Regions from separate parts of the Allobosea sp. 685 genome, predicted to be linked through region 1. Evidence: predicted binding sites of a transcription regulator. Region 1 holds the regulator's gene; the other holds the start of a gene.

Region 1 (14,568 bases):
GACGAAGCGGCTCTTATAGGCGCGCCAGGCTTCCTTGTTCGGCAGCATGTTGTGCAGGGCGATGGTGTCGCGCGTGCTTTCGGCCGCGTGGCCGCGGGCAAAGGGCGCAGCGATCAGGATCAGCATCCCGGCCGCGAGGGCCAGAGCGCGCCAGATGGCGGTCATTCCTGCCTCCTGCCGGTGTTGAGGACGAGGAGGAGCGTCGAGGCGGCAAGGCATAGAACCAGCGCCAGCGCGATCCCGACATAGGCGAGCGGGTTGAGCGAGAGCCAGCCGGCGGCGACGAGCCGGGCATTGGCGAGGTCGTAGCCCTGCGTCGCCACGAAGCGCTGGCGCTCGCCGGCGGGCACGAAACGCAGCGTCTCGTCGCTCGCAAGCGCGCTGATCCGGCCGCTGAGCCCGCTCCAGATTTCGGGATGCGTCAGACACTCCACACCGGCCAGGAGCGTGTCGGCATCGGCGGCTGTGATCAGGGTCCAGAGATGGCCGGCCTTGCTCGAGGAGAAGTCCTTCTCCGAGGCGAAGTCCTGGCCGACCAGCAGCGCGGTACGGCCGGTCACGATTTCGGCCTCGGAGCCGGCTCCGGGAGGCTCGGCCGGCTGCCAGAAGGGCAGCGCCGGCAGGCTCGCGCGCAGGCCGAGCACAGTGAAGCCGTTCGCGGCCTCAGGCTTCGGCTCGCTGCCGACGGGCGTGGCGAGCCGCGCCGGCGGCAGCGCGCAGCGCCGGGCCAGCGCCTCGGCCTCGGAGGGGAGTGCGCGCCGCTCGGTCTGTGTCGGTTGCCACGATGTCCTGATCCGTTCCGGATCGAGCCCGGCGCCACGTATCCAGGCCGGATCGAGCAGCGGAGCGGCTGCGACGAGCAGCACCTCGCCGGCATCGCTGGTGGGCGGCGTCATCGTGAAGGTGAAATCGATCGGCTTTCCCGCGGCGACGGCAAGGCGGGCGGCGAGCGTCGCGGCGGCGGCCATGCTGGGGCGGTCGGGGGCCGGCACGAACAGGATCGGGCGTGCGCCCTCGCGGCTGAAGGGGTAGCCGCCGGCCGCAAGCAGAGACAGTTCCGGCGAGCGGCCGATCCGCGCCTGGCGCGGCAACACCAGTTCACTGCGGTCGAGCAATTGCAGCCGGGTCTCGCTGGCGCTGGGCGAGACGCAGGTCTCGTCGGCGGGTTTCGGCACCTGGGCCAGCACTTCGATACGGTTCTGGCCGGGCTGCATCAGGCTGAGCGGCAGGAAGATCTGGTTGCGTTCGAGCGAGCCGGCCGCACCCGGCGCCAGCATCTGCGTCGCCGCATTGCGGCCGTTGACCTCGACCAGCACATGGGCGTCGCGGGACAGGTCGCGGCCATGCGAGCCGGCCAGGCTCAGCGTCATGCGGTCGTAATCGGCCGGCAGGAAATCGCCGGGCAGCGCCACGTCGAGCCTGAGCCGCATCAGCCGACCGGAGAACTCCGTGCTGGCGAAACCGGTCTGGCTGAAGACGATGCGCTCGGAGGCGCCGCTGGCGACGAAGCCGGGCAGGGTGGAGAGCGCGCGCAGGCCGGCCGATGATCCCGTCAATGCCGCAGTCGAGCTCCGCTCGCTGTCCCAGCGCCGCAGCGCCTCGTCGAGATCGGCGGGGCTCGTGCCGGTGATGACGAAGGTGGCGGCGCGCTCGGGCCGGGCCGGCAGGAAGCCGTAGCGCGGGCCGGTAACCGGGCCGAGATCGGCGAGATTGGCCTGGCCGCTCAGCTCTTCGGCGGTCCCGATCGCGAGTTCAAGGCCGGGGTCGGCGCGGCCGGTCGTGACGAATTCGATGGCCGGATGTTGCATGCGTCCGGCCAGCGTCGCGATCTGCGCCGCCCTGATGGCCCGGCCGGCGCTCTCCGGTGTCAGCTTGCCGGCGAGCAGCAGGCGGATCGGTGTGGCCCCGTCGCCGCGTGGGGCAATTGCGGCGATGTCCGCCGGGGTCTCTGGCCCGAGGCGTGAGGAACCGCCGGTGAAGAGCAGTCCGCTGCGCGCGGGGTCGAGCGCCGTCCAGAGCTCATAGGTCGCAGCCGGCGAGCAGTCGACGCGGTGGCGCTGTTCGACCGTGATCTTAACGGCGTTGAAGCCGGCGTTCAGCAGCCCCGCGGGAATCTCGAAGATGCGGGTGGCGACCGAATCCGGCGGGGCGAGTTCGGTTTGCGCCACGATCTTGTCGTTGATCGCCAAACTCAACCGCGAGCCCTCGGGCATCACCGAGATCGCCGAGAGGAAGGCGAGCTGGAACCTGGCCGGCTGGCGCGCCTGCGCTTTGGTTAGGTAGACCGGCCATTCCGCTTGCGCCCATTCGCCGTTGAAGCGGAAGCCGCGCAGTGTCGCCGGCAGCCGGCGCAGGGCGTCGGTCGCGAGGATCTCGCTGCGCGGAGCGGGGGTGGGCACGCCGGAGACGCTGGCCGGCACGGGCGCGGACTCGCCGCGGGGCTCGGTCGGCAGCACGAAGCTGCGCACCGGGCCAACGCCGACGAAGCTCTGCGCGCGGACGGCGACCGTAGCGAGGAGTGCGACGCCGGCAAGGCAGGCGGCGAAGGCGGGTCCGTGCCTCATGGTGTCAGGCTGCTCCGGCGAGCAGCGGGGCCGTCGCGGACCTTTCGGGCCCGGCTGGCGTGGAGAGGGCCGTGATGCTGGCAAACCAGCTCGCCTGATCGAGCCGCGCCGGAGCCGCTTCGGGCAGGTGCAGCGGCGCGGCCAGCGCCTGGATCGCGCCGGCGAAGCTGGCGGGGTCGAAGGCGGGCACCGGCTGCGGCCCGGCGCTCTCGGCCTGGGCAGGCGCCTCCGTGGCGACGGGGCGCTTGCGGAAGGCATAGGCGACCGCGCGGAACGGTTCGGTCACGCCCCAGAGGGCGAATCTGGCGCTGCCGCGAACGAGGCCGATCGGCTTGCGGCGACCTTCCAGGAAGCGCTGGATCGCGCCGGCGTCGCCATACATCAACTCGGCGACCGCCGGATAGTCACGCGTCGTGAGGCTGGCGAAGGCAAGTCCGCAATCTGCTGCCTCTCCGATTTGCGTCACGCGGCTCAGGCGCACTGCGACCGGCGCGCGCTCCGGATTGCCGGCGAGCGGTTCGATCGCGAGCAGACCCATGGTCTCGCGCGCCTCCAGGTTCACGCCCTTCGGCAGCGCCGCGATCGCGATCGCGCAGCCGCCGGCCGAGACGTTCTCGATCGAGACCGGGATCGCCTGTCCTGCGACGATCAACCTGCCGTGCCGCGCTATGGCGAGGCGGGGATGCCGGTCGGCTTGCCTGCGCTCCGCGACGGCGCCGAGCGCGACGCCGGCGATCAGCAGGTTGAAGCCGGTCCACAGGCCTACGACCAGCATCAGAGCGGTGACGCCGGGCTCGAACAGATAGCGGAACACCGCCGTGCCGACGCCGAGCGCCAGCAGCGCGAAGATCGCGAAGAACGGCCAGGCCAGTTCGGAGAGATGGTCGTTCTCGAGCGAGAGCCCCTTGGCGGTGACGTTGAAGGTCGGCTTGCGCGGCGAGGCCACGACCGAAACGATGGCGCGCGCCAGGAAGACGCCCTGCACGTATTCATAGAGCTCCGACATCCAGGGCCAGCGGACATGGCCGTAGAGATAGCTCTGCATCACCATGTTCACGGCGACGTAGGAGAGCGTGTAGGCGATCGTCTCGTCGACGCTTGAGACGAAGATCTTCACGTCGAAGAAGATGTGCAGCAGCGGCGCGATCATGAAGATCAGCCGTGGCACCGGGAAGAACCAGAAGGTCATGCTGGAGAGGTAGGCGATGCGCTGGATCGGCTTCAGGCCTTTGCGCAGGGCCGGGTTCTTCAGCATCAGGATCTGGAACATGCCCTGGCACCAGCGCGAGCGCTGGCCGATGAAGGAGGCGAAGGTTTCCGGCTGCAACCCCGCGATCAGCGGCTTGTCGACATAAAGCGAGGTCCAACCCTGGGCGTGCAGCTCGAAGGCGGTCTCGCAATCCTCGGTGATCGTGATGCCGGAGAAGCCACCGGTGGTCTTCAGCGCGGCGCGCCTGAGCAGCGCCGCCGAGCCGCAGAAGAACGAGCCGTTCCATTTGTCGAGCCCACGCTGGGTGACGCCGTAGAACATCTCGTTCTCCGACGGCATGCGCTGGAAGGTGCGCAGGTTCTTCTCGATCGGGTCCGGGTTCAGGAAGACATGCGGCGTCTGCACCAGGAAGAGCTTCGGGTCGCGGGCGAAATGCCCGACCGTCTCGCGCAGGAACTGCCGGAACGGCGCGTGATCGGCGTCGAACACGACCACGATCTCGGCCTTGGAATGGGCCAGCCCGTTGTTGAGGTTGCCCGCCTTGGCATGCTCGTTCTTCGTCCGCGTCAGATAGACGGCGCCGAGCTCGCGGCAGAGCGTCTGGAGCGAGACGCGGCGGCGCCGTGCGGCGGCGGCCTTGGCCTCGTCGCCATCGTCGCATTTCTGGTCGGTGCCGCCATCGTCGAGCAGCCAGACGGTCAGCTTCTCCGCCGGATAGTCCATCGCCTTGGCGGCAGCGACCGTCATGGCGAGGATCGCCTCATCCTCATTGTAGGAGGGGATGAAGACATCGACGCTCGGCAGCGTCGCATCGTCCTCGCGCGGCAGGGCTTTGCGGCGCAAGGGGTCGGCGTTGATGATCAGGCTGATCGCCAGCACGAAGGCGCAGAACAGTTCCGCCCCCAGCAATACGACGCCAAAGCCGAAGCCGACGGGATCGGCGAGCGGCGGCAGCGTCGCGGTCACGCGCCAGTAGAGATAGCGCAGCAGCACGGCGCTGCCGAGCGTCAGGAAGAGATAGCGCGACCAGGCGGCGCGCGGCAGCTGCCCGATGATGATCAGCCCGGCGACGACGACGAGGCTGAGCGCGGCTTGGGCGGAGACGCTGACCGGCTGGGTCACCAGCGCGAACATGCACAGCCCGCAGGCGAGCCAGCTCGCCCAGCGCAGGCCGGAGGCCAGGCGTTCGCGGCGTGAGGCGGTGGAGGCGGGGAGGTGGAGCGCGGCGTCGCTCATCAGAACTGCGCCCTGACGTCGATGGTGCCGTAGGCGCCGCCCTTCTGATCCCGGTCATACAGATAGCCGCCCGAGATCGAGGTCTGCACCGGGCCGAGCGCGAGCCCAGTCAGGTGGATGCCGGCGCGCCACTGGTTATAGAAATCATTGCCTAGGAAGGCGATTTCGGGGCCGAGATAGACGCCTTCGCCGATGCGGTATCCGGCCCGGAAGCGAGTGAAATAGGCCTTGTCGTTGGTGGTGATCGAGCCATAGGCCGAGACCATCGTTTTCTCGGTCGGGCGGGCGTAGAAGTCGACCGCCGTTTTCAGCCCGTAGCTCGTCCCGACCACCTGATTGTCGGGGTCGTTCGCGGAGAGCCCGGTATTGCGGAGGGACAGCCCGATATAGCCAGCGAGTTTCGCCTCCCGCCAGATCCACTCATAGCCGAGCATGGCCGAGCCCTCGATCTGGTCGGCCTGGATCTTGGCTCCGCTCGCGGCTTTGTACTCATAGGTGCCGGCCATCGCATCAACCTTGATGCGCGCGCCGCTCTGGCGCAGCGACCCATCGATGGCGACCGTGCCGCCGACATTGGCGAAGACCGAGTTGGTGGAGGTCACGGTGGTCGAGGCGTCGAGGCTGACGATCCAGTCGTCGGCCGGCTTGGGCGTTGCGGCCCCGGTGTACCAGTCCGCGGCCTGTGCCGGGGCGATGGTCACTAGCCCTGCGGCCAGCAATGCGATCCCGCTCGGTAAAAGTTCAAGACGCAACATCGACACCACCCAACCCGTTCCATGCCGGCTTCTTGACCCTCTGTCGGGGAGGCTCCGGCCGGGTTCGAAACTCCGGTTGGCGCTGTAAACAAAGGCTTTCCAGCGGGCCCTGCAGCGGGGCGCCTGCCGGCCTAGACCGTTCGGGCTGCGTGGCCGCTCAGCTGGAGAATCGTGTCCGGAGCGGAGATGCCGTCACGGCAACCCAGGCGTGCGGCCGGGGCGGGCATTTGCCTCGAATGGGCGTGAAGTGCTTAACCGGGCGGCAAGCATGAGCAACGCCTGGAAACATCGCCGCCTTCACCTCGGCCGAATGGCCTAGTCCTTTTGCGGGGGGCGGGGCGCTGCTGCCTGTCACGGTCGGCCAAACACGGTTTTTCGTGGCTGGCGCGCTTCCGTGCTTCTGCCGTTAGCGTTAACCCAACATGAAGGTCCAAGGCGCTTCCTGCCGGAAGCGGCTATGGTGCCGTAACCAGTTTCGAGCTGCCGCAGCCATGGTCACCTCTCCCTCCTGCGCTCTCATCGCCGATGACGATGCCTTTTTCCGCATTGCGCTCGGCGCGCTGCTGACCCGACAGCTCGGCTTCACCACGGTTCTGGAGGCGGCCTCGCTCGATGACGCGCTGGACCTGCTCGGTACGCGGCCCGAGATCTCGCTCGCCTTGTTCGATCTCTCGATGCCCGGCATGAAGCAGGCCGCAAGCCTGGCCGCCGTGCGCGAATGCGCCGAGCACGTCACTTTGGCGGTGGTCTCCGGCTCCTCCTCGCGGCAGGACATCCTGGGCGCGCTGGGGGCCGGCGTGCATGGCTATATCCCCAAGGCGCTGGGGCCGGCCGAGCTGGTCAAGGCGCTGGAGACGGTGCTTTCGGGACAAATCTATGTGCCGCCGATCCTGGCCCGGGCGGGCTCCGCCGAGATGTCCGTGGCGCCGGTGTCGGCCGACAAGGCGCAGGAGTGCCTGGCGCGCCTCACGCAGCGCCAACGCGAGGTGCTCCAGGCCCTGGTCGCCGGACGCTCCAATAAGGAGATCGCTCGGCTGCTCGGCCTCGGCGAAGGCACGGTCAAGATCCATGTCGCGGCGCTGCTGCGCACGCTGCAACTGCCCAATCGCTCGGCTGCTGCCGCCTTCGGAGCGCGCGAACTCAGGTGACACTGACGCCTCTGTGGTCGGGACGAACCCGATCCAGATGCGCAGAGCCGGCTCGGGAAACCCGGATGGGTGGGATATCGGACACCGCCATCCGCGGGCGATTGCGGGCGTTGTCAGCTGTCGGCGTTTCCGAAAGATCTGCGCCCAGCAAGCAATCGATTGCAACGTCGAGCGCGACGCATATCAGGTGCCGGACTTGGCGCGTACAGCTGCGATCTTGCCGCTCGCGGTGCCGATCTCCGCGCGCTCCGAGAGCGTTTGTGACAGCTTTGATGACAGGATGTCATCTGTCTGTCACACAGAAGGTGTTCTGACGGGGCCGCTGAACATGCGATCCAGAGAGGACATCTCAATGCGCAAAATTCTCATTCTCGCGGCCGCCTCGATCGGTCTGTCCGGCGCCGTCCAGGCTGCCGACATCACCGGCGCCGGCGCGACTTTCCCCTTCCCGATCTACGCCAAATGGGCTGAAGCCTATAAGAAGGAGACCAATATCGGTCTCAACTACCAGTCGATCGGTTCCGGCGGCGGCATTCGCCAGATCAAGGCCAAGACTGTCGCCTTCGGCGCCACCGACGCCCCGCTGAAGGGCGAGGAGCTGACCAAGGAAGGCCTGATCCAGTTCCCGACCGTGATGGGCGGCGTCGTTCCTGCGATCAACGTGGCCGGCATCGAGGCCGGCAAGCTGAAGCTCACCGGGCAGCTCATCGCCGAGATCTATCTCGGCGACATCAAGAAGTGGAACGACCCCAAGATCGCCGCGCTCAATGCCGGCGTGACCCTGCCCGACGCCAGCATCAACCCGGTCTATCGCTCGGACGGCTCGGGCACGACCTTCGTCTGGACCGATTATCTGTCGCGCGTCTCGCCCGACTGGAAGACCAAGATCGGCGCCAACCAGTCGGTCCAGTGGCCGGTCGGCATCGGCGGCAAGGGCAATGAGGGCGTCTCGGCTTCGGTCAAGCAGGTCGCGAACTCGATCGGCTATGTCGAATACGCCTATGCCAAGCAGAACAAGCTCTCCTTCGCGCTGGTCCAGAACGCCGACGGCAACTACCCGGCCCCCGACGACAAGGCCTTCCAGGCCGCCGCCGCGAATGCCAACTGGAACGAGGCTCCCGGTTTCGGCATCTCGCTGAACAACCAGAAGGGCGCGCAGGCCTGGCCGATCACCTCGGCGACCTTCATCCTCATCCACGCCAAGCCCGAGAAGCCGGAAGAGGCGCAGGCCGCGCTGAAGTTCTTCGACTGGGCCTATAAGAGCGGCGACGAGCTCGCGACCGGCATCGACTACGTGCCGCTGCCGGGCAAGGTCAAGGACATGGTCCGCGCTGCCTGGAAGGGCGTCGTCGACAACTCCGGCAAGCCGATCTTCTGATCGCCCGCCGTCATGGCCGGGCTTGACCCGGCCATCTCATTCAGGAGGCGCAGCTCCGAGCTTTCGGATCTGCGCTTCGCTCCGCCCAGGAATGACGGACAACCCACGCTACCGGAGCCCCGCGGATGACCGCCGTGACCCAGACGATGCCTGCTGCGCCGCTGCGCAAGACCCCCAAGGGCACGTTCGACCTCGTCTTCCGCAATGCCAGCTTCCTGGCCGCGCTGTTTGTGCTGGTGCTGCTCGCCGGCATCATGTTGTCGATGGTTATCGGCGGCTGGCCGGCCTTCCGTGAATTCGGCTTCGGCTTCATCACCTCCAGCGTCTGGGATACCCAGAACGACCAGTACGGCGCCTGGCCGGCCATCGTCGGGACGCTCTCGACCGCGCTGATCGCGCTGGTCATCGGTGTGCCGCTGTCGCTGGGCATTGCGGTCTATCTGACGCAGCTCGCCCCGCCCTGGTTCAAACAGCCGGTCGCGACCGCCATCGAGCTGCTCGCCGCTGTGCCCTCGATCATCTATGGCATGTGGGGCCTGTTCGTCTTCGTGCCGCTCTTCGCCGCCTATGTTCAGGTGCCGCTCTCCAACATCGTCGAAGGCCTGCCACTCGTCGGCACGGTGCTGTATTCGCGCTCGCCATCGGGGCTCGGCATCTTCACCGCGGGTATCATCCTCGCTTTCATGATCATCCCCTTCATCGCCTCGATCACGCGCGACATGCTGGAGCAGATCCCCTCCGTGCTGCGTGAGAGCGCTTATGGAATTGGGGCGACCACCTGGGAAGTCGTGCGCCATGTCCTGGTGCCCCAGGCCGGCGTCTCGATCATCGGCGCGGTCATGCTCGGCCTCGGCCGCGCGCTCGGCGAGACCATGGCGGTGACCTTCGTCGTCGGCAACGCCAACCGGCTCTCCGCCTCGATCCTGGATCCGGGCTCGACCATCGCCTCGCGCATCGCCAACGAGTTCAACGAGGCGCTCGGCTTGCAGCTCAACGCGCTGATCGCGCTCGGCTGCATCCTGTTCTTCGTCACCTTCGTCGTCCTCGTCATCGCGCGCATCCTCGTCTCGCGCGTCAAGAGCTACTGATAAGCAAGAGCTACTGAATAAGGCCGCCGATCATGAGCATGACGACACCCTCCACCGTGCGCCAATTGCCCCAGGCCGAATGGGGCCGCGTGCGCCCCTCGCGCCGCACCGCCGACAAGGCGATGAAGCTGATCGCCACCGGCTTCACCTTCCTCGCCATCTTCGTGCTGTTCTGGATTCTCGGCATGCTGATCGTGAAGGGCGTCGGCGGGCTTTCGCTCGCGACCTTCACCCAGGTCACGCCCGGGCCCGGTTCCGAGGGCGGTGGCCTTGCCAACGCCATCGTCGGCTCGATCGTGCTGACCTTCCTCGGCATCGCGGTGGCGACGCCGATCGGCGTGCTCGCCGGCACCTATCTCGCCGAATACGGCAAGGGCTCGCAGCTTGCCAATCTGATCCGCTTCATCAACGACATCCTGCTCTCGGCGCCCTCGATCCTGATCGGCCTGTTCGTCTACGTCATCCTGGTCGAGCCCTTCCGCGGCTATTCCGGCTGGGCCGGCGGCGTCGCGCTCGGCATCATCGCGATCCCGGTCATCGTGCGCACCACCGAGGACATGCTGCGGCTGGTTCCGGGGCCATTGCGCGAGGCTGGTGCGGCGCTTGGCGCCCCGCCCTCCGTCGTCATCACCAGCGTCACCTGGCGGGCGGCGAAATCGGGCATGGTCACCGGCATCCTGCTGGCGCTCGCCCGCATCGCCGGCGAGACCGCGCCGCTGATCTTCACCGCGCTGAACAATAATTTCTGGTTCTCGCCGACGCTCTCTGGCGGCGTCTCGAACCTGCCGGTGACGATCTACCAGTTCGCCTCGGCCCCTTACGAGAACTGGCAGCAGCTCGCCTGGGCCGGTTCGCTGATCATCACCGTCTCGATCCTGCTGCTCTCGCTGATCGCGCGCCGTATCGTGCGCGGCAGCAAGTGAACGGCTATCCTGAACCCTCGTCGCGTTCGATCTGAAGGAAGAAGTCGATGCTTTCGACGCTGGAACTGAGCCCGCAAACGCTCGATGCCGAAGCCCCGGTCAGGATCGCGGTCAAGAACCTCGATTTCTACTACGGCGAGCACAAGGCGCTGAAGAGCGTCAATCTCGATTTCCGCGACCGCCATGTCACGGCGCTGATCGGCCCCTCGGGCTGCGGCAAGTCGACCCTGCTGCGCATCTTCAACCGCATCTATTCGCTTTATCCCGAACAGCGCGCCACCGGCGAGGTCATCCTCGACGGCCGCAACGTCATCTCCAACGATGTCGATGTGAACGAGCTGCGCTCGCGCATCGGCATGGTCTTCCAGAAGCCGACGCCCTTCCCGATGTCGATCTACGACAATGTCGCCTTCGGCATCCGGCTCTATGAGAAGCCGCCGAAGTCGGAACTCGACGACCGCGTCGAGGGCGCGCTGCGCCGCGCAGCGCTCTGGGACGAGGTCAAGGACAAGCTCAAGGCTTCGGGCATGGGCCTGTCGGGCGGCCAGCAGCAGCGCCTGTGCATCGCGCGCACCATCGCGCAGAAGCCGGAGGTGATCCTGTTCGACGAGCCGACCTCGGCGCTCGATCCGATCTCGACCGGCAAGATCGAGGATCTGCTGGAGCAGCTCAAGACCGATTTTACCATCGTCATCGTCACCCACAACATGCAGCAGGCGGCGCGTATCTCGCAGTACACCGCCTTCATGTATCTCGGCGAGGTGATCGAGTTCGCGCCGACCAACACCATCTTCATGAACCCGCACAAGAAGCAGACGCAGGACTACGTCACCGGCCGCTTCGGCTGACTGTCCAGTTCCGCTCCCGCTTCCAGAGGATCCGCCGCGATGACCGAACATATCGTCCGCTCCTACGACGCCGAACTTGAGGGGCTGCGCCGCAGCCTCGCCGAAATGGGCGGCATGTCCGAGCGCATGCTCGGCGATTCCACCGTGGCGCTGGTGCGCCGCGACACCACGCTCGCCCAGAAGGTGATCAGCGCCGACCAGCGCCTCGACAACCTCCAGCGCGATGTCGAGGAGCGTGCGGTCCTGACCATCGCGCGGCGCCAGCCGCTGGCGAATGATCTGCGTGAATTGATCTCGGCGATCCGCATCGCCGCCGACATCGAGCGCGTCGGCGATCTCGCCAAGAACATCGCCAAGCGCGCGGTCGCGATCTCCGGCCAGTTCCAGCCACCGCATCGCGCCGTGGTCGGGCTCGAGCACATGAGCCGGCTGGTCCAGGCCCAGCTCAAGGACGTGCTCGATGCCTATGCCGCGAGCAACGAGCAGAAGGCCATGGAGGTCTGGCGCCGCGACGACGAGATCGACGCGCTCTACACCTCGCTCTTCCGCGAATTGCTGACCTATATGATGGAAGATCCGCGCAACATCACCTTCTGCACGCATCTCCTGTTCTGCGCCAAGAACGTCGAGCGCATCGGAGATCACACCACCAACATCGCCGAGACGATCCACTATCTCGTCACCGGCGAGTCGCTCGATCTCAATCGCCCGAAGCTCGACACCACCGACATCAATGTCGAGGCGGTGACGGGGAGCTGATGGAATGAACGCACCGGCACCTTTCCCGTCATGGTCGTCCTCGGGCTGGTCCCGAGGATCATCCCGACCATCCACGTCTTCACCGGTCGAGACCTGTGTTCAAGACGTGGATGCTCGCCACAAGGGCGAGCATGACGGTGTGTGTCGGCTGAATGCCAGGAACGGAACCGCGCCATGCCCGCACGCATCCTGATCGTCGAGGACGAGGAGCCGCTCACGCTGCTCCTGCGCTACAATCTCGAAGCCGAGGGCTTCGAGGTCGACAGCGTCGCGCGCGGCGACGATGCCGAACTGCATCTGCGTGACCACACGCCCGACCTCGTCCTGCTCGACTGGATGCTGCCGGGCCTGTCGGGCATCGAGCTCTGCCGCCGCCTGCGCACGCGCAGGGACACGGAGCGCGTGCCGATCATCATGCTCACAGCGCGCGGCGAGGAGACCGAACGCGTGCGCGGTCTCGCCACCGGCGCCGACGACTATGTGGTCAAGCCATTCTCGCTGCCTGAACTGATCGCGCGCATCCAGGCGCTCCTGCGCCGGGCCAAGCCTGGCCATGTCGCGGGGCTGCTCGCGGCCGGCGATCTCGAGCTCGATCGCACGACGCGCCGGGTCCGCCGCTCCGGCGCGGAATTGCATCTCGGCCCGACCGAATTCCGCCTGCTCGAATTCCTGATGCAGGCGCCGGGCCGGGTCTATTCCCGCGCACAGCTCCTCGACGCCGTCTGGGGGCGCGACGTCTATATCGACGAGCGCACGGTCGACGTTCATGTCGGCCGCCTGCGCAAGGCGATCACGCCCGGCGATGCCAAGGATCCGCTGCGCACGGTGCGCGGCGCTGGCTACGCTTTCGACGAGACCTTCGCGCGAGGCTAAGAGCGCGCGTCATTCCAATATCGGGTCGGGGCGCTGCGGCCCCGTCGATTGTTGCAGGTAACGTTCCTCTTTAGTCTTGGCCGCTCATGCGCCCGCCAGGATTCGAGACCGTGATCTCCAGCCCCGTTTTTCCCGCCATCAAGGCTTTCGAAGCCGAGCTCATCGCCATTCGGCGTGACATCCACGCCCATCCCGAGATTGCCTTCGAGGAGGTCAGGACGGCGGCCCTGGTGGCGCGGACGCTGCGCGGCTGGGGCATCGAGACCCATGAGGGGCTGGCCGGGACCGGCGTTGTCGGCTCGCTGAAGGGCGAGCGCGGCGGGCAGCGCGCCATCGCGCTTCGCTCCGAGCTGGACGCGCTGCGCATCGAGGAGAAGAGCGAGATCGCGCATCGCTCGACCATTCCCGGCAAGATGCACGCCTGCGGGCATGACGGGCATATCGCCATGCTGCTCGGCGCCGCGCGCTATCTGGCGGAACACCGGGATTTCGGCGGCACGGTTCATTTCGTCTTCCAGCCGGCGGAGGAGGGCTTGGGCGGTGCCCGCGTCATGCTCGAGCAGGGGCTGTTCGAGCGCTTTCCGGTCGATGCCGTCTACGGCATGCACAACCAGCCGGGCCGCCGCGCCGGGGAGTTCGGCATCAGGCAAGGGCCGATGCTTGCCGCCAGCGACACCTGGGTCGTGACCTTTCGCGGAACCGGCGGCCATGGCGGCTCCGGCACTCATACCGCGACCGACCCGACGATCGCGCTGGCCAATTTCATCCTCGGCGTCCAGGCGATCGTCGCCCGCAATGTTCCCGCCGTCGAACCGGCGGTGTTGAGCGTAGGCCACATCAATGCCGGTGCTTTCAGCTCGCCCAATGTCATCCCCGCCGAGGTCGTCGTCACCGGCACGGCGCGCTGCTTCTCGGCCGCGGTGCGCGACATTCTGGAGCAGCGCCTGGGCGTGCTGGCCGAGGGCGTGGCGGCCATCCAGGGCTGCAGCGCCGAATACCTCTACAAGCGCCGCTATCCGCCCCTGATCAACAGCGTTGACGAGACGGCGCTTGCGGCGACGGTAGCCAGCGACCTCGTCGGCGCGGAGAAGATGGACACGCATATCCCGCTCAACACCGGCGCCGACGATTTCGCCTTCATGCTGGAGCAGCGGCCGGGCGCCTTCATCCGCATCGGCAACGGCACCGCGGCGGAGGGCAAGGGCAATCTGCTCCACACTCCGCTCTATGATTTCAACGACGATATTCTCGCTCTGGGCTCGACCTATTGGGTGCACCTCGTGCACAAGGAGCTGACATCGCAGGCCTGATCCCGCTCGCCGCCCTCCGGCAGCCGAAACCGGAGCTGGGCCGCAGGAGTTTGAGTTCATGCCGACATCCGACATCGCGATCATCGGCGCAGGCCCCTCTGGCCTGATCGCCGCCGAGCGGCTGTCCGCCGCCGGCCACGCCGTTACGATCTATGACCGCATGCCCTCGCCGGCGCGCAAATTCCTGCTCGCCGGTCGCGGCGGGCTGAACCTGACCCATTCCGAACCGCTGGATCAGCTCCTGACGCGCTATCGCGATGCGCAGGCCTGGCTCGAACCGGCGATCCGCGCCTTCCCGCCCCAGGCTTTGCGCGATTGGGCCGACGGTCTCGGCGCCGACAGCTTCACCGGCACGAGCGGGCGCGTCTTTCCCAAGGCGATGAAGGCCTCGCCCCTGCTGCGCGCCTGGCTGCGCCGGCTGGAAGGGCAGGGCGTGAAACTCGCATCGGGGATGCACTGGACCGGCTGGAGCGCCG
Region 2 (14,568 bases), 2.5 Mb from region 1:
GCGGTCTCGTCGCTCATCCCCAGCGGGTCGGCAATATGCGCCAGTACGGCCCGGCGCGATGCGGCGATGTCCAGCACCATGCTGCCGCCGGCAAAGGTGGCGGGGTCGATCTTGCCGAGCATCACATCGGCATCCGTCACCGCAGGCCTTGCTCCGCCGCGGCCATAGCAGGCCGGCCCCGGCTCCGACCCAGCGCTCTCCGGACCGACCCGGATCTGGCGCATCGAGTCGACCTGGGCGAGCGAGCCACCGCCGGCGCCGATCTCGACCATGTCGATGACCGGGATCGAGATCGGCATGCCGGAGCCCTTCTTGAAGCGATAGCTCCGCGCGACCTCGAAGACCCGGCTCGTTTTCGGCGTCTGGTTCTTGATCAGGCAGATCTTGGCCGTCGTCCCGCCCATGTCGAAGGACAAAACGCGGTCGAAGCCGAAGCGCGCCGCGACATCGGCGGCATAAATCGCCCCGCCCGCCGGCCCGGATTCGACGAGGCGAACAGGAAACTCAGCCGCCCCTTCCAACGACATGATCCCGCCGCCCGAATGCATCAGGAAGATCGGGCAGTCGCAGCCCTCATCGGCCAGCTTCGCCGCGAGGCTGGCGAGATAGCGCTTCATCATCGGCTTGACGTAAGAGTTCGCCACCACGGTGTTGAAGCGCTCATATTCGCGCATCTGAGGCGAAACCTCGGAGGAGATTGAGACCGCAAGTCCCGGAATGCGCTCCAGCAGAACATCGCGGACCAGCCGTTCATGCGCCGGGTCGAGATAGGAATGGATCAGCCCGACGGCGACGCTCTCATAGCCCGCTTGCGCGATCTCGTCGGCGAGGCGCACGACATCTTCGCGCAGCAGCGGGATGAGTGTCGCGCCATTGGCACCGACGCGCTCGCGCAGCGTATAGCGCCGGTTACGCGGCAGCAGGGGCTGGGGCAGCGTCAGGTTGAGGTCGTATTGCTCGAACCGGCTCTCCGTGCGCATCTCGATCACGTCGCGGAAGCCCTCCGTCGTGATCAGCGCCGTTTTCGCGCCACGGCGTTCGATCAGTGCGTTGGTGGCGAGCGTCGTGCCGTGGATGATCCGGCCAATCGCGGCGGGTGTCACGCCTGCTTTCGCGCAGACGCGGTGCATGCCCTCAATGATGGCGCGCTCGGGCGCATCATAGGTGGTCAGCACCTTGGCCGAGAAGGTCTCGCCACCGATCTCCAGCACGACGTCGGTGAAGGTGCCGCCGATATCGGCGCCGAGATTGCCAAGAGACGGTGTATCTCGGGACGATGTACTTTGGGTCGATGCAACACCGCTCACGGAAAGCCACCTTTCAATGCCTATCAGGGAGCCGAGCGATGCTGCCGAGCCATCCCAATCGGCGAAAAGATGGCTGTGATCGACAATCACGTCTAATTATTTGATTGTCTTAGGACGATAGAAAATATCTATCCTGCGACGCATCGCAGAGGCGACGCTGGCCGGGTGGGACCATGCAGATCACGCTCAAACAGATCGAAACCTTCGTCCGGCTGGCCTCGCTCAGGAATTTCCGCCGTGTCGCCGAACAGATGAACACGACCCAGCCCAATATTTCGGCGCGCATTTCGGCGCTTGAAAGGGTCCTGAACCAACGCCTGTTCGAACGCGACGCGGGTTCTGTCGTGCTCACCGATCAGGGTCAGGCCTTGCTTCCCTTGGCAGCGAAGGCGCTCGAGGCGACCGAGGCGCTGCTCCAGGCCGGCGACACGACCAGCCGGCAATCTGTCATGCGGCTTGGGGTCGCTGAAACCGTGGCCCAGACCTGGCTGCATCGCTTCCTGCGCGAGATGGCCGTGCGCTTCCCCGACGTCGTCGTCGAACTGAGCGTGGACCTCACCTTCAACCTCCAGCGCAATCTCATCGACGGCTCGCTCGACATAGCCTTCCTCAACGGGCCGGTCTCGGACCTCTCGGTCGCCAATCTGCCGCTGGGAACGGTTGCGCTGCCATGGGTCGCCGCACCCCGCTTCGCGGCAGCCCTGCCCGATCTCGCGGGAGCCGATGATCTCGCTCGGTTTCCCATCCTCACGCATGCCAGGAATACGCGGCCCTATGCGGAGGTCGTCGACTATTTCAAGCGCAACAGCAGCCGGCTCAGCCGCCCGGTCTCATCCAGCAATCTGGCGGCCTGTCTGAACATGACATTGGACGGCCTGGGCATCGCGACCTTGCCATCGCCGCTGGTGGAGCGCTTCCTCGAATCCGGCGAACTCGTCGCCCTCAACTGCGATTGGGTTCCCACGCCGATGAATTTCACCGCGTCCTATGTCACGATGCCGGCGCGGCCGATCATTGAGGCAGCGGCCAATCTCGCGACCGAGGTCGTCGACTGGAAGCCGAACGCAGCCTGACGAGCCCGATCGAGATCGCTCGCAAGATCGCTCGGCAGACAAGCTGATCAACCCGAAAGGACGAGCCCATGCCTGACGCCGCCGCCCTCGCCGAACTCGATGAACGCATCGCCATCGCCCGCGCCAACCTTGCAGAACTGATGGAGCAAGCGTCCGCCTTTTCAGGCGCTGCCGACGAAGACCGCAACGCGGACCGCATCAACGAGCGGCAGGACATACTCGACGCCCTCCTCAAGCAACGCGCGGCATTCGGGCAGTAGGCGTTTGGACAGCATGCGGGCCGATGGCGCTGAAGCCGCGATCGATGGATGGACATCGGCCGACCGCTCGCGCGCCGGCCTCTCGGATCGAGCCGTTCTGATCGAAACCGACATGCTGGCGCCGGGGCATTTTGGTCATTCCGGAGAAGCCATACGGCAGGGTCCATCGCCCTGCCGCCCGAGCAATCAAGCTCGTGCCGCCTCCCCGCGGGACGCGCATGCTCGTCACCTTCATCGTCACGTCATTTGCGCCGACGAGATTGCCGCCATGGGAGATTGGAGGACATCAGTCCGCAGCGCGAGACGCAGCTTCCGAGCCTGCGTCTCGTCGCGGTCTTTGCGATCACGGCGCAGCAGCGTGCTTAGCCATCTCCGAAATCGCCGATCACCTTCTCGAAGTCGATTCAAAGGTCAGCATTCATGACGAACGATCTGGAGCGCATTAAAGCCGAAATCGCAGACAGCTTCGACGAAGAGCTCGAGATGCAGCTCGAGGAGGACCGGCTCGACGAACTCGTCTCCGAGGGTTTGGCTCCGACGGGCGCAATGCTGGACCGCAAGGTTTATTTCCGCGAGCTGTTCCGGCTGCAGCATGAGCTCGTGCGGCTTCAGGACTGGATCCAGTATAAGAAGCTCAAGGTCGTCGTACTCTTCGAGGGACGTGACTCGGCTGGCAAGGGCGGCGTGATCAAGCGCGTCACCCAGCGGCTCAATCCGCGGATCTGCCGCGTTGTCGCCCTCCCGGCGCCCAGCGAGCGCGAGCGCCATCAATGGTACTTTCAGCGCTATGTGCAGCATTTGCCCACGGCCGGCGAAATGGTGCTGTTCGACCGCAGCTGGTACAACCGAGCCGGCGTCGAGCGCGTCATGGGCTTCTGCACCCCCGATGAACTCGACGAGTTCTTCCGCTCGGTTCCAGATTTCGAGCATATGCTCGTGCGATCCGGCATCATCCTGATCAAATACTGGTTCTCGATCACCGATGAAGAGCAGGAATTCCGCTTCCGCATGCGGATCGAGGATCCCCTGAAGCAATGGAAGCTCTCGCCCATGGATATGGAGAGCCGCGTCCACTGGGAAGACTACACCCGCGCCAAGGAGGACATGCTCGCCCGCACCCATACGGAGACGGCCCCGTGGTGGGTCGTTCAGGCCGTCGACAAGAAGCGGGCGCGGCTTAACTGCATCACCCATCTGCTCGGCCAGATCCCGTATGAGAGCGTGCCGAAATCGGACATCATCCTGCCCGAGCGCGTGCGCAATTCGGATTATTCCCGGCACCCCGTTCCGCCCGAACTTTACGTCCCGGAGCTGTACTGAAACCGCGCGGCAGGAAGGCCCCTCCTCCGGTCTCGTAAGCACCAACCCCGGTGTTCACGAGGCCGGCGGAAGCCCATTCGTCGTAACCGGCACGGTGGCGCCGGCGCCAAGCGATCTCTGCACCATGACGCTGTCGGACCATTTGCCGTAGCGATAGGCAACGCCAGGCAGAAGGCCGACCCTGGCGAAGCCGAACCTCTCGTGAAGCGCCAGCGATGCGGTGTTCTCGGCATCGATATAGCCGATCATCTGACGAAACCCCGCAGCCGCGCGAGGAATCGATCAGCGCCTGAAGCAGCGATCGCCCGATCCCCCGTCCGAGATGGTCGTGGTGGACATAGATCGAGTGCTTGACCGTGTAGCGATAGGCCGGGCGCTTGCGGAACAGCACGACATAGGCATAGCCGACGACCTCGCCACCGCGCGTCGCGACCAGATGCGGCAGCCGGCGGTTGCGCAGGTTCTTGCGCCGGTCGCGCAGGTCGTCGGGCTGGGGCGTGCCGGTATCCTCGACGCCCGCCTCGACGCCGCGCCTGATATGGCGGCGATAGATCGCCAGCATGGGCTCGACATCGCTATCGCGCGACGGCCGGATGATGACGGGGGGTTCGTTTTCCATCAGTTGCCGCAGCCTTTACCCATGGGCCTGTTCGCTGACGACATAGGTATGGAGCCGCACCCGTCCGGCTGCGTCGACCTCGCGATAGACGCCCTGGATCTCGACGTCGAAGCCGGGGAAGGCATTGAAGCTCGCCTCGAACATCTTGAGATAGTCGATCATGGGCTGGGCGCGTTCGGTCAGGCGCTCGCCGGGGACGATCGTCGCGATCCCGGGCGGGTAGACCACGAAGGGCGTCGTGGCGATGCGCCCGGCGATGGCATCGATGGGCAGGTAGTCGACATCGTTGCGTACGAGGCAGCGCGCAGCATCATGGGGCGACATGGCGATCTCCGGCAGATGTTCGGCCGCGAATTGCCTGGCCTGCAAAGCGCTGACATCGGCCTCCCGGAAGAAGCGGTGCATCTGGCCGCAGAGATCGCGCAGGCGCACGCCGGCATAGCGTGAAGGCCGGCGCCGGTAGAATTCCGGAATAGCTTCTTCCAGCAACGCATTGTCGTCATGCAGCTTCTTGAAGGCGACGAGCCCGCTGATCAGCGTGCCGGCCTTGCTGGCTTCGACGCCGGGCGTCAGCAGGAAGAGCAGCGAGTTGAGGTCGTTCTTCTCTGCGACGATCCGGTTCTCGCGCAGGAACTGGGCGACGACCGGCGCCGGGATGCCATGTTCGGCATAGCCGCCCGTGGCGCGGTCGAAGCCCGGCGTCAGCAGCGTCAGCTTGTTGGGATCGGTCATGGCGAAGCCCGGCTCCAGGCCGGAGAAACCGTGCCAGGCGGCGCCCGGAGCGAGCTGCCAATAGGAGGGTTCGCTGGCAAGCTGGTCGGTGCCGACCGTCTCCCAGGCGACGTCATGGACCGCCCCCTCGCGCGCCGCATCGGGGATCGTCACGCGGTCGGGCACGAAGGGCTCGAAGAACCAGCGCCGTTCCGGCAGGATCTCCTTCTCCTCGAATTCGCGCCGCACGGCGCGGATCTTCTTGCGCAACTCGATGCCAAGCCGGATCGTGTCGTCCCAGAGCACTTCACCGGAACGCCCCTTCATCATCTGCGCGCCGACGTCGAGCGAGGCGAAGAGCGGGTAGAAGGGCGAGGTCGAGGCATATTGCATGAAGCTCTCATTGAAGCGCCGATGCTCGACGCGGCGCTTCTGGCCGCGGATATGCCGGTCCTTCATGTGGATCTGCGAGGCCTGGGAGAAGCTCGCCAGCTGCTTATGCGTCGACTGCGTCGCGATGATGCCGGGTGAGTCCGGCCCCAGATCGGCAAGCCCCATGGCGAAGCGCCCGGCATAGAGCGGGTGGAACTTCATGAAGCCGGCCCAGGCTTCGTCGAACAGGATGTAGTCGCAGAGATGGCCAATGCGCTTCAGGATCATCTGGGCGTTGTGGATCGTGCCGTCATAGGTGCATTGCTCGACCACGGCGACGCGGAAGGGGCGCGGCTTTTGCCAGGCGTCGGGATCCTTGACCAGCGGATGCGACCGGATGCGTTCGCGCAGCGCCTCCTCATCGAAGGCGTCCCAGCGCATCGGGCCGATGAGCCCCCAGGCATTGCGGATCGTCGGCAGATAAACCGGGATGCCGCCGCCGATCATCAGCGCGCCATGATGGGCCGCTTTGTGGTTGTTGCGGTCGAACAGGACAAGATCGCCATCGGTCACCAGCGCCGCCAGCGCCACCTTGTTCGAGGTCGAGGTGCCGTTGAGGACAAAATAGGTCTTCTCCGCCCCGAAGATCTGGGCTGCCTCCTTCTGAGCCTTCAGAGCCGGGCCCTCATGGGTCAGGAGGTCGCCGAGATCGAGCACCGAATTGTCGAGGTCGTCGCGGAAGACCGCCTCGCCGAGATGCTCCATGAAGACCCGGCCGATAGGGCTGCGGCTGTAGAACACGCCGCCATTATGCCCAGGGCAGGTCCAGAGATGATTGCCTTCCTCGGCATAATCGACCAGCGCGCCGAAGAAGGGCGTCTTCAGCGTCTCGGCATATTGCTTCAGACGGCTGATCAGACTCTTGGCGATGAAGGGCGGCGTCTCCTCGGACAGGAAGATATAGCCGTCGATGAAGTCGAGCACCTCGACGGGCAAATCCTCGAAGCGCTTGCGGCGGATCAGCAGGATGATCGGGAAGTCGAGCCCGCGGCGGCGCATCAGGTTGATTAGGGCCGCCGTCTTGCCTTCGAGGCCCTTCTTGCCCCAGTCGACGACCATGCAGCCGATGGCGGCATCGGTCTGTACCGCGATCTCGGCATCTTCGAGCTTGCGGGCTTTCACGACCTCGAAGCCGGACCGCTCGATCTCATCGACGATCTGGTTGAACCTTATGCCTTCCAGATCCTCTGCGTCGAAACTCGGAGTCGCGAACAGGAAGGTGAAGCGCCTGAAATAGTCCATGTCTGCTCCGCTGGCTCAATCCGGAAGATGTCGGCGAGTTCCATGACAGTCCGGCGACTATCGTCTTCTCTTTGTGACGACGTTGATCGAGCAGATCGGGACTGCCTTGACGATCGGCGACATCGAAGGCCAGCTCCCCAAGCGAGCGCTCGAACTGAATTGTCGCGCGGCGAAATGCACGGTCTTCCTCAACCGCAGCGCGCCGGATTCGAGATGGAGCGTTCGGCGTGATGTGGCTCTTTCCGGCGCAGTCGCGCGGCATCCCTGGAGGGTGGCAGGCCGAACTGACGTGCATACTCGCGACTGAACTGATTGGGGCTTTCGTAACCGACCTCGAAAGCGATGGAGGTGACACGGCCCTCTCCGGCGATAAGAAGCGACCGCGCACGCAGCAGGCGCACATGTTTCTGATACTGTAAGGGGCTGAGCGCCGTGACCGCTTTGAAGTGACGGTGGAAGGCCGAGACGCTCAGAGCCGTCATTGCCGCCAAAGCCTCGACGCGAAGCGGCTTCGCGAAGTTTTCCCTGATCCACTGGATGGCGATACGGATCCGCGAAAGAGCGGTGTGGGGTGTCGCGATATCACGAAGCATCCAGCCGAGCGGCCCCTGCAGCACACGGAACAGAATCTCGCGCTCATAGGCTGGTGCAAGGGCCGCGATCTCGTTCGGGCGCTCCATCAACCGCAGCATGCGAACCCAGGCGTCGAGCAATTCGGGCGAGACCGGTGCCACGGAAAAGCCCGGGCTGAAGAGTTCGCCTCCGGCAGGTTTGGGCAGGTCGGCCAGCAGGTTTGCGACGATCGCCGGCTCCAGCGTCAGGCTAATCGCCAGATAGGGCTCTCCGTCGTTAGAGGGGTGCACTGAGCCGACTGCCGGCAGATCGACCGACATCACGAAATAAGTCGCCGGATCATACCGAAACGTCCGGTCACCCACTGTCATGGTCTTCGACCCCGTCAGGATCAGGTTGATCATGGGATCATAGACGGCGGCAAGCTGATGCTCAGGAATCGCGCCCTGCACCATGGCGACGCGCGCAACGCCCGTCTCGGTACGGCGGTTTTCTGCACGGGATGCCAGTTTCCTGAGTTCCTGAAGTGACGCTTCCATGGACGGCATTCTTCCACAGCGATGTGCCGCAATCAATCATGAAGCAGGAATAGGCAATATTTGAACAGAATCGTGAGAGCGGCACCAAGGCGCTGCAGCTATCCCTTGGTGATACCATCCAAGGAAAACGACATGAGCATCATGATCATCACCGGCGGCAGCCGCGGTCTCGGCGCGAGCGCAGCGGTCCAGTGCGCCAAGCGGGGCATGGGCATCATCCTGACTTACAATAGCAATCAGGATGCGGCCGCCAAGGTCGTCAGCACGATCGAAGCCGAAGGCGGCAAGGCCGTTGCGATGCAACTTGACGTCGGCAACAGTGCAACGTTCCCCTTGTTTCGAGAGGCGGTCCGCGAGACCCTCGACAAGACTTGGAACCGCGCGGACTTCGATTTCCTGGTCAACAATGCAGGCTATGGTCTCTACAATCCGATCGCGACCGTGACCGAGGATGAATTCGACGGCCTGTTCAGGGTGCATCTCAAGGGGCCGTTCTTCCTGACCCAAATACTGCTGCCGCTGATGGCGGATGGGGGACAGATTATCAACGTGGCCAGTGCTACGAGCCGAGTCGCGACCGTCGGCATCGCGCCTTATGCATCTTTCAAAGGCGGGCTCGAAGTGCTGACGCGCTACATGGCCAAGGAGTTCGGCGACCGCCGAATCCGCGCCAATTCCATCGCGCCCGGAGCCATCCGTACCGAGCTTGGTGGCGGGCTGAACGACGAATTCGAAACCATGCTCGCCGGCCAGACTGCACTCGGGCGCGTCGGTGAGCCCGACGATATCGGCTGCATGGTTGCCAGCCTGTTGTCCGACGACAATCGCTGGATCAACGCCCAGAACATTGAGGTAGCCGGGGGCTACGTCATTTGAAACGGGAGAGCCCCATGCTCGATCACATCTTTCTGACGGTGAATGACACCGATCGTTCGATCACCTTTTACGAGAAGGTGCTTCCGATCCTCGGGATCATCAGCCGGCTCGACTATGACGGCAAGGATGGCCCGGCGGGTCATCCAGACCTCAAGGGCTTTGGCGTCAATGGGCGAATGTTCTTCTGGCTGAAGCAAGGGACAGCCGCGCCCGGCGCCGCGCATATCGGCTTCGTGGCCGATTCCGAAGAGATGGTAAACACCGCCCATGCCGCCGCATTGGCTGCCGGTGCGACCGAGATCCATCCACCCGGACCGCAGCTTCACTACGATCCGCGCTACTACGCTGCCCAGGTCAGGGATCGCGACGGTTACAGCCTCGAGTTCGTCTACAAGAGCTGGCAGCATGAGAGTTGATGACATGAACGCTCATGACACCGTGCGTGCGGCCGCAGACAGGTTGATCAAGGCGACCAACGCCTTCGACATCGAATGCGCGCTGGCCCTGTTCACGTCGGATGCGATCATCGAGGACCCGTCAGTAGGCGAGAGCTTCATCGGACATGCAGGCATCCGTGATTACCTGGAGCGGTTTTTCGTCGGCTATCACACCGTGACCCGTCTGCTGTCGGTCGAGGTCCTCGGTGAAGATCATGTGCGCATGCGCGTCGATTTCACCGGCGACTTCGGGCACGAGATCGGGTTGCTGGAGATGTCCGTCAATGCCGATGGGCTGATCGTCCGCATCAACGCTGATCTCGAATGAGCCAGCCATGGGCGGGCTTGCGCCAATGTGTGATGTTGGAGAGCCCGGCCGTGCCGGATCTGCCACTCGCCGCGGATCGCCCGGCCCATCCCTAATGCCTCGATGGCTTCGGCCTTCCGGAGGGACGCGGCGAAGCGCTCGCCCTGTGAGGGCGCCGCACCGATGGCGCAGATCGCTTCCCTAACCGGCCGCCCCTGCGACAACAGAACGCCGACCTGCCTGAACGACGATCTCTCCGGGTTTGTGCTTCTTCTGCGGCATCCCTGAGGTCCTCCAAAGGCCCAAAAGGCCGACTGCGGGGAGGACCATTGTTCAGAGGGCCGGCCAGATCAGTTATCGCGGTCGTTTCGGCCCGTATGAGGCCTTCAGTTGAATTGAATGATCTTGTTCAGCGCGGGATTTGGATTCACCGCGGCACGGATTCGCGCGGCCACATTCGGCGCGACTGTTTTTAAGTAATTTGGATCTCGCATATACGTCCTAATGGCTTCCGCCATCAGTTCCGCGCGTGAATCGGCACCGAAACATCCTCTCTGTTCAGGATCGAAGCCATGATATTCAGGATACTGATATGGATCGAGAACGGCTGGATCAAGATCTGCGCCGGATTGTCTGTCTTCGTTCAACCGAGGATTATTACAATCATTGTAAACGAACCGCAGTTCATGCTGGATATTATCCTGACTTATCGCTGATATCATTTCACCCGATTCGTTGCGGCACGGCTGGCCTGCCCTGTGGTCTATGATGTGACCGAGCATATGGCCCAGAATCATGTCGCCCGACGCGGCATCACACTCATGCAAATGAGAGAGCTCTCGCCGAAAAGGGCAGTTGGGGAAGAGGTTCTCGTTCCCGGGAGCTTCAAAGAACGCCCGGATGGCTTCCCCCCGCGCATCATCGTTCGCCATGCTTTTGCTCCGCGTTGAGCACCCCTGGCGCCTGATGACTTCGTCGTTCGATCTGACGACCACATCGCTGGCCGCTCAGGAATATCGCCGGCCCTGGTGTTGACCGCAAGCGCCCGCTGGTGGGCTCCATCAACTCGTGGCTCGGTTTGGTCCATCCAGATCGGCAGCCGCCACCGCTATCATCGCCGTGTTCTTAACAGAGTACGCCCATGCCCGACATCGTTGACGCTCGTGTCGAACGGAGGCTCCGCCCAGCACGAGCCATGCCCTTGCCTCGCGAATGCGGATTAGGACGCGTCCTGGCCGCATTTTGCGGCATACGCCAAAATGATATTGCCCGACTCCGCTTTTAAACGTGAGCATGGAGAGAATTAACTTTTGTCGCCTCGGCGCGCATTCTAGAAGAATCGCATGACGCATCGCGCCTGGCGCTCGTTGCCTGTTCTGGCTTGGGAGGGTGGATTTTGCCGGGTGGTGTGTTTGGCTTTGCCGGGCCCGGCAGCAGGACGGCAACTCTTCGCCTTTCGCTCGTTGCATCGACGGTGCTGGCCCTTAGTGCCTGTTTGCCGGCCGACAAGCGGCCAGATCTGGCGATTGCGATCACGCCGCGCTATGCGGCTGCCAACGGCGGAGCCGCTTCACCCGTCAGGGCTGATTGGCCGCGCCTGTTCCGCTCGGCCGAGCTGAACCGGCTGGTTGATCGCGCGGCAGGCGATAATTTCGACATTGCCGTCGCGCTTGCCCGAATCACTCAGGCCGAAGCGCAGGCACGCATCGCGGCGGCCGCGCTCTATCCGACGCTGGATGGTTCTATAGATGGCTCGCGCAGTCTGCGGCCCGGTACATTGAGCAGCAAGCGAAGCTCGCTCAGCGAGTCGGTCGGCAACACGTTCGGCCTCGGCCTTTCAGCCAGCTACGAGATCGACTTCTGGGGCAAGAACCGCGCGACGGCCGACGCCGGCCGACTCGCCTTCGAGGCCAGCCGCTTCGATCGCGATGTCGTCGCGCTGACCACAATGTCCAGCGTCGCCGGCTCTTATTTCCAGGTTCTCGCCGCGCAGGATCGTTTGCGCATCGCCCGCGAAAATATCGCGCTCGCCGAGCGGACGCTGAACGTCATCCGTGCGCGGCTTTCCGTCGGCACGGCGACGCAACTCGACATCGCCCAGCAGGAAAGTGTTGTCGCGCAGCAGAAGGCCTCGATTCCCCCGCTCGACCGGCAATTGCGCCAGGCGCGCGTCACGCTGGCGGTGCTGGTCGGGGCATCGCCAGCCAGCGTGTCTATCAATGGAGGCAGCCTGAACGCGATCGCTGCTCCAAACGTCCGACCGGGCCTGCCAGCACAATTGCTGCTGCGCCGGCCCGATATCGCCGAGGCGGAAGCCCGTCTTGCCTCGGAAGAAGCCAAGGTCTTTGCGGCACGAGCGGCGCTGTTTCCAAATATTAGCCTGACTGGACAGGGTGGCCTGGAGAGCGCGGTGCTGAAGAACCTGCTGCGACCCGAAGCGGTTTTTGCTTCCGCCGCGGCGAGCCTTGCGCAGCCGATCCTCGACGGCGGCACTCTCAGGGCGCAGGTCGACCTACAAAAGGGCGCGGCGGACGAGTTGATCGCGTCATATCGCAAGGCGATCGTCAGCGCGTTTTCCGATGTAGAGAACGCTCTGATCGGCGTACAGGAGAATACGCGCCACGAGCGCCTCCAGGCGGAAATGGTGGTCGCCGCCAGGCGAGCCTACAGCATCATTGAACAGCGGCTGCGCGAGGGAACCATCGACATCGTGACGCTTTTGACCACCCAACAGACGCTGTTCCAGGCGCAGGATCAGCTCTCGCAGGTCAGGCTTCAGCGCATGCTCTCCTATGTCGACTTGTTCAAGGCGCTAGGCGGCGGCTGGGGCGAAGCCACCCGATCGACCATTCCGGCAATGACGGGCGACAGCCCATGAAGCGCCTCGTCGTCCTGTTATTGCTTATCGCTGCAGCTGGCGGCGGTTGGTATTATTATAATGCTGGCTGGATGCCAGGCGCCGGCGAAGGCGTGTCGACCTCGCAGCCGGGCGGAGGCGGACGCGGCAATCGTGGCGGTCGCGGCGGGCGGGCGGGCGGCAATGACGGCCCGACGCCGGTGATCGCGACGCCAGCCCGCTACGACGACGTGCCCGTCACGACAGACGCCGTCGGCACCATCCAGGCGCTGAACACCGTGACCGTACGCACACAGGTCGATGGTCGGCTGATGGAAATCCTATTCAAGGACGGGCAGGACGTCAGGAAGGGCGATGTTCTCGCCAAGATCGACGCATCCACCTATCAGGCGCAATATGATCAGGTCGTCGCCAAGAAAGCTCAAGACGAGGCCCAGCTCGCCAATGCACGGGCCGATCTCGAGCGCTACGCCAAGCTCGCCTTGACCGATTACGGCTCACGCCAGCAGGCCGATACCCAGCGCGCCCAGGTGGCGCAGTTAGAAGCACAGGTCAGAGCTGACCAAGGCGCGATCGACAACGCCAAGGCCTACCTCGATTATACCACCATCAGGGCCCCGATGGACGGCCGGCTCGGCATCCGGCAGGTCGATCAGGGCAACATCGTCCGCGCCTCGGACAGCAACGGGCTCGTCGTCATCACGCAGCTCAAGCCGATCGCCATGGTCTTCAACCTGCCCCAGCAGCAGCTGCGCGCTGTCAGCGCCGCCTTGGCACGCGGCACGGTAGAGGTAGAGGCGCTCGATGCCGACGGCACGACGATGATCGACAAGGGCGTGATCGAGGTCATCGACAATGTCGTCGACCAGACAACCGGCACGATCCGGGTCAAGGCCCGTTTCCCTAACGACAAGCTCCAGCTCTGGCCGGGCCAGTTCGTCAACGTCAAAGTGTTTGTCGACGTGCTCAAGCATGTCGTCGTCGCTCCGACCGCCGCCATCCAGCGTGGCCCCAACGGCGCCTATGTCTTCGTCGTGAACGAAGACGAGACGGTCAGCCTCACCAATGTCACGGTCGGCCAGCAGGACGAGACGACGGCCGTGATCACTAAGGGCGTCGAACCGCCGGCCAGGCTGGTGACGACAGGGTTCGCGCGCTTGACCGACAAGGCGCGCGTGCGCGTGACCACGCCGGAGGCGGCCGCCCAGCCGGTTACCATGACGGCGCCGGGGCGTCGCGGCACGCGCGAGCCTGGTCAGCGCCGCCGGAGCGATCAGCCGGGCGGCGAGACGCAGGAGACATCGGGAGCACGACCGCCAAGGCAAGAGACGCCTGGGCAAGAGACGCCTGGGAGAGAACGACCGAGACGACAGACGCCTGATGCGCCAAGGCCCGCGCAGCCGCAATGATGAGACAGCTCGAATGAGCGTTTCCGCTCCCTTCATCAGCCGGCCGATCGCGACCTCGCTGCTGGGCGTCGCGGTACTACTTTGCGGTATCCTGGGCTATCTGCGCCTGCCGGTCTCGGCGCTGCCACAGGTCGATTTCCCGACGATCCAGATCACGACGCAACTGCCGGGCGCCAATCCGGAAACCATCGCCTCCATCGTTACCGCGCCGCTGGAGCGACAGTTCGGACAGATCCCCTCGCTCTCATCGATGTCGTCGCAGAGTTCCTTCGGCCTCAGCCAGATCACGCTGCAGTTCGAACTCGACCGCGACATCGATTCCGCCGCGCAGGACGTACAATCCGCCATCAATGCGGCCGGGTCGACGCTGCCCAGGACGCTGCCCTATCCGCCGACCTATTCGAAGATCAACCCGGCGGATGCGCCAATCCTGGTGCTGGCGCTGACCTCCGACACCGTCACCTTGCGCCAGCTCAGCGATCTTGCCGATACGCTGCTCTCGCCACGCCTCAGCGAGGTGGCCGGCGTGGGGCATGTCTCGATCGAGGGCGGCGTTCGCCCCGCCATCCGCATTCAGGCCGATCTCGCACGGCTCGCCGCCTACAG

What was found. Region 1 encodes PhoB, which activates phosphate uptake and scavenging genes when phosphate is short. Its sites were predicted from a motif close to TGTCATNNANCTGTCAT; they were not measured.
Region 2: a site for PhoB is predicted at 7,007-7,023, ahead of RMR04_RS15535 (Orn/Lys/Arg family decarboxylase). Genes of this name have one in related genera too.

The regions. Positions count from the first base shown of each region.
Region 1 is NZ_CP134779.1:5,460,852-5,475,419, reverse strand. It holds gene RMR04_RS26850 (family 8 glycosyl hydrolase) at 1-165, opposite strand, end outside; gene RMR04_RS26845 (cellulose biosynthesis cyclic di-GMP-binding regulatory protein BcsB) at 162-2,564, opposite strand; gene bcsA (UDP-forming cellulose synthase catalytic subunit) at 2,569-4,908, opposite strand; gene bcsS (cellulose biosynthesis protein BcsS) at 5,010-5,765, opposite strand; gene RMR04_RS26830 (response regulator) at 6,257-6,913, shown strand; gene pstS (phosphate ABC transporter substrate-binding protein PstS) at 7,266-8,291, shown strand; gene pstC (phosphate ABC transporter permease subunit PstC) at 8,417-9,379, shown strand; gene pstA (phosphate ABC transporter permease PstA) at 9,412-10,302, shown strand; gene pstB (phosphate ABC transporter ATP-binding protein PstB) at 10,350-11,150, shown strand; gene phoU (phosphate signaling complex protein PhoU) at 11,190-11,909, shown strand; gene phoB (phosphate regulon transcriptional regulator PhoB) at 12,084-12,782, shown strand; gene RMR04_RS26795 (M20 aminoacylase family protein) at 12,893-14,092, shown strand; gene RMR04_RS26790 (TIGR03862 family flavoprotein) at 14,151-14,568, shown strand, end outside.
Region 2 is NZ_CP134779.1:2,990,039-3,004,606, forward strand. It holds gene RMR04_RS15510 (hydantoinase/oxoprolinase family protein) at 1-1,307, opposite strand, end outside; gene RMR04_RS15515 (LysR family transcriptional regulator) at 1,481-2,380, shown strand; gene RMR04_RS15520 (hypothetical protein) at 2,449-2,640, shown strand; gene ppk2 (polyphosphate kinase 2) at 3,061-3,960, shown strand; partial or broken gene RMR04_RS15530 (GNAT family N-acetyltransferase) at 4,015-4,579, opposite strand; gene RMR04_RS15535 (Orn/Lys/Arg family decarboxylase) at 4,595-6,964, opposite strand; gene RMR04_RS15540 (AraC family transcriptional regulator) at 7,153-8,076, opposite strand; gene RMR04_RS15545 (SDR family NAD(P)-dependent oxidoreductase) at 8,209-8,952, shown strand; gene RMR04_RS15550 (VOC family protein) at 8,967-9,368, shown strand; gene RMR04_RS15555 (nuclear transport factor 2 family protein) at 9,412-9,717, shown strand; gene RMR04_RS15560 (hypothetical protein) at 10,083-10,628, opposite strand; gene RMR04_RS15565 (efflux transporter outer membrane subunit) at 11,093-12,574, shown strand; gene RMR04_RS15570 (efflux RND transporter periplasmic adaptor subunit) at 12,571-13,962, shown strand; gene RMR04_RS15575 (efflux RND transporter permease subunit) at 13,976-14,568, shown strand, end outside.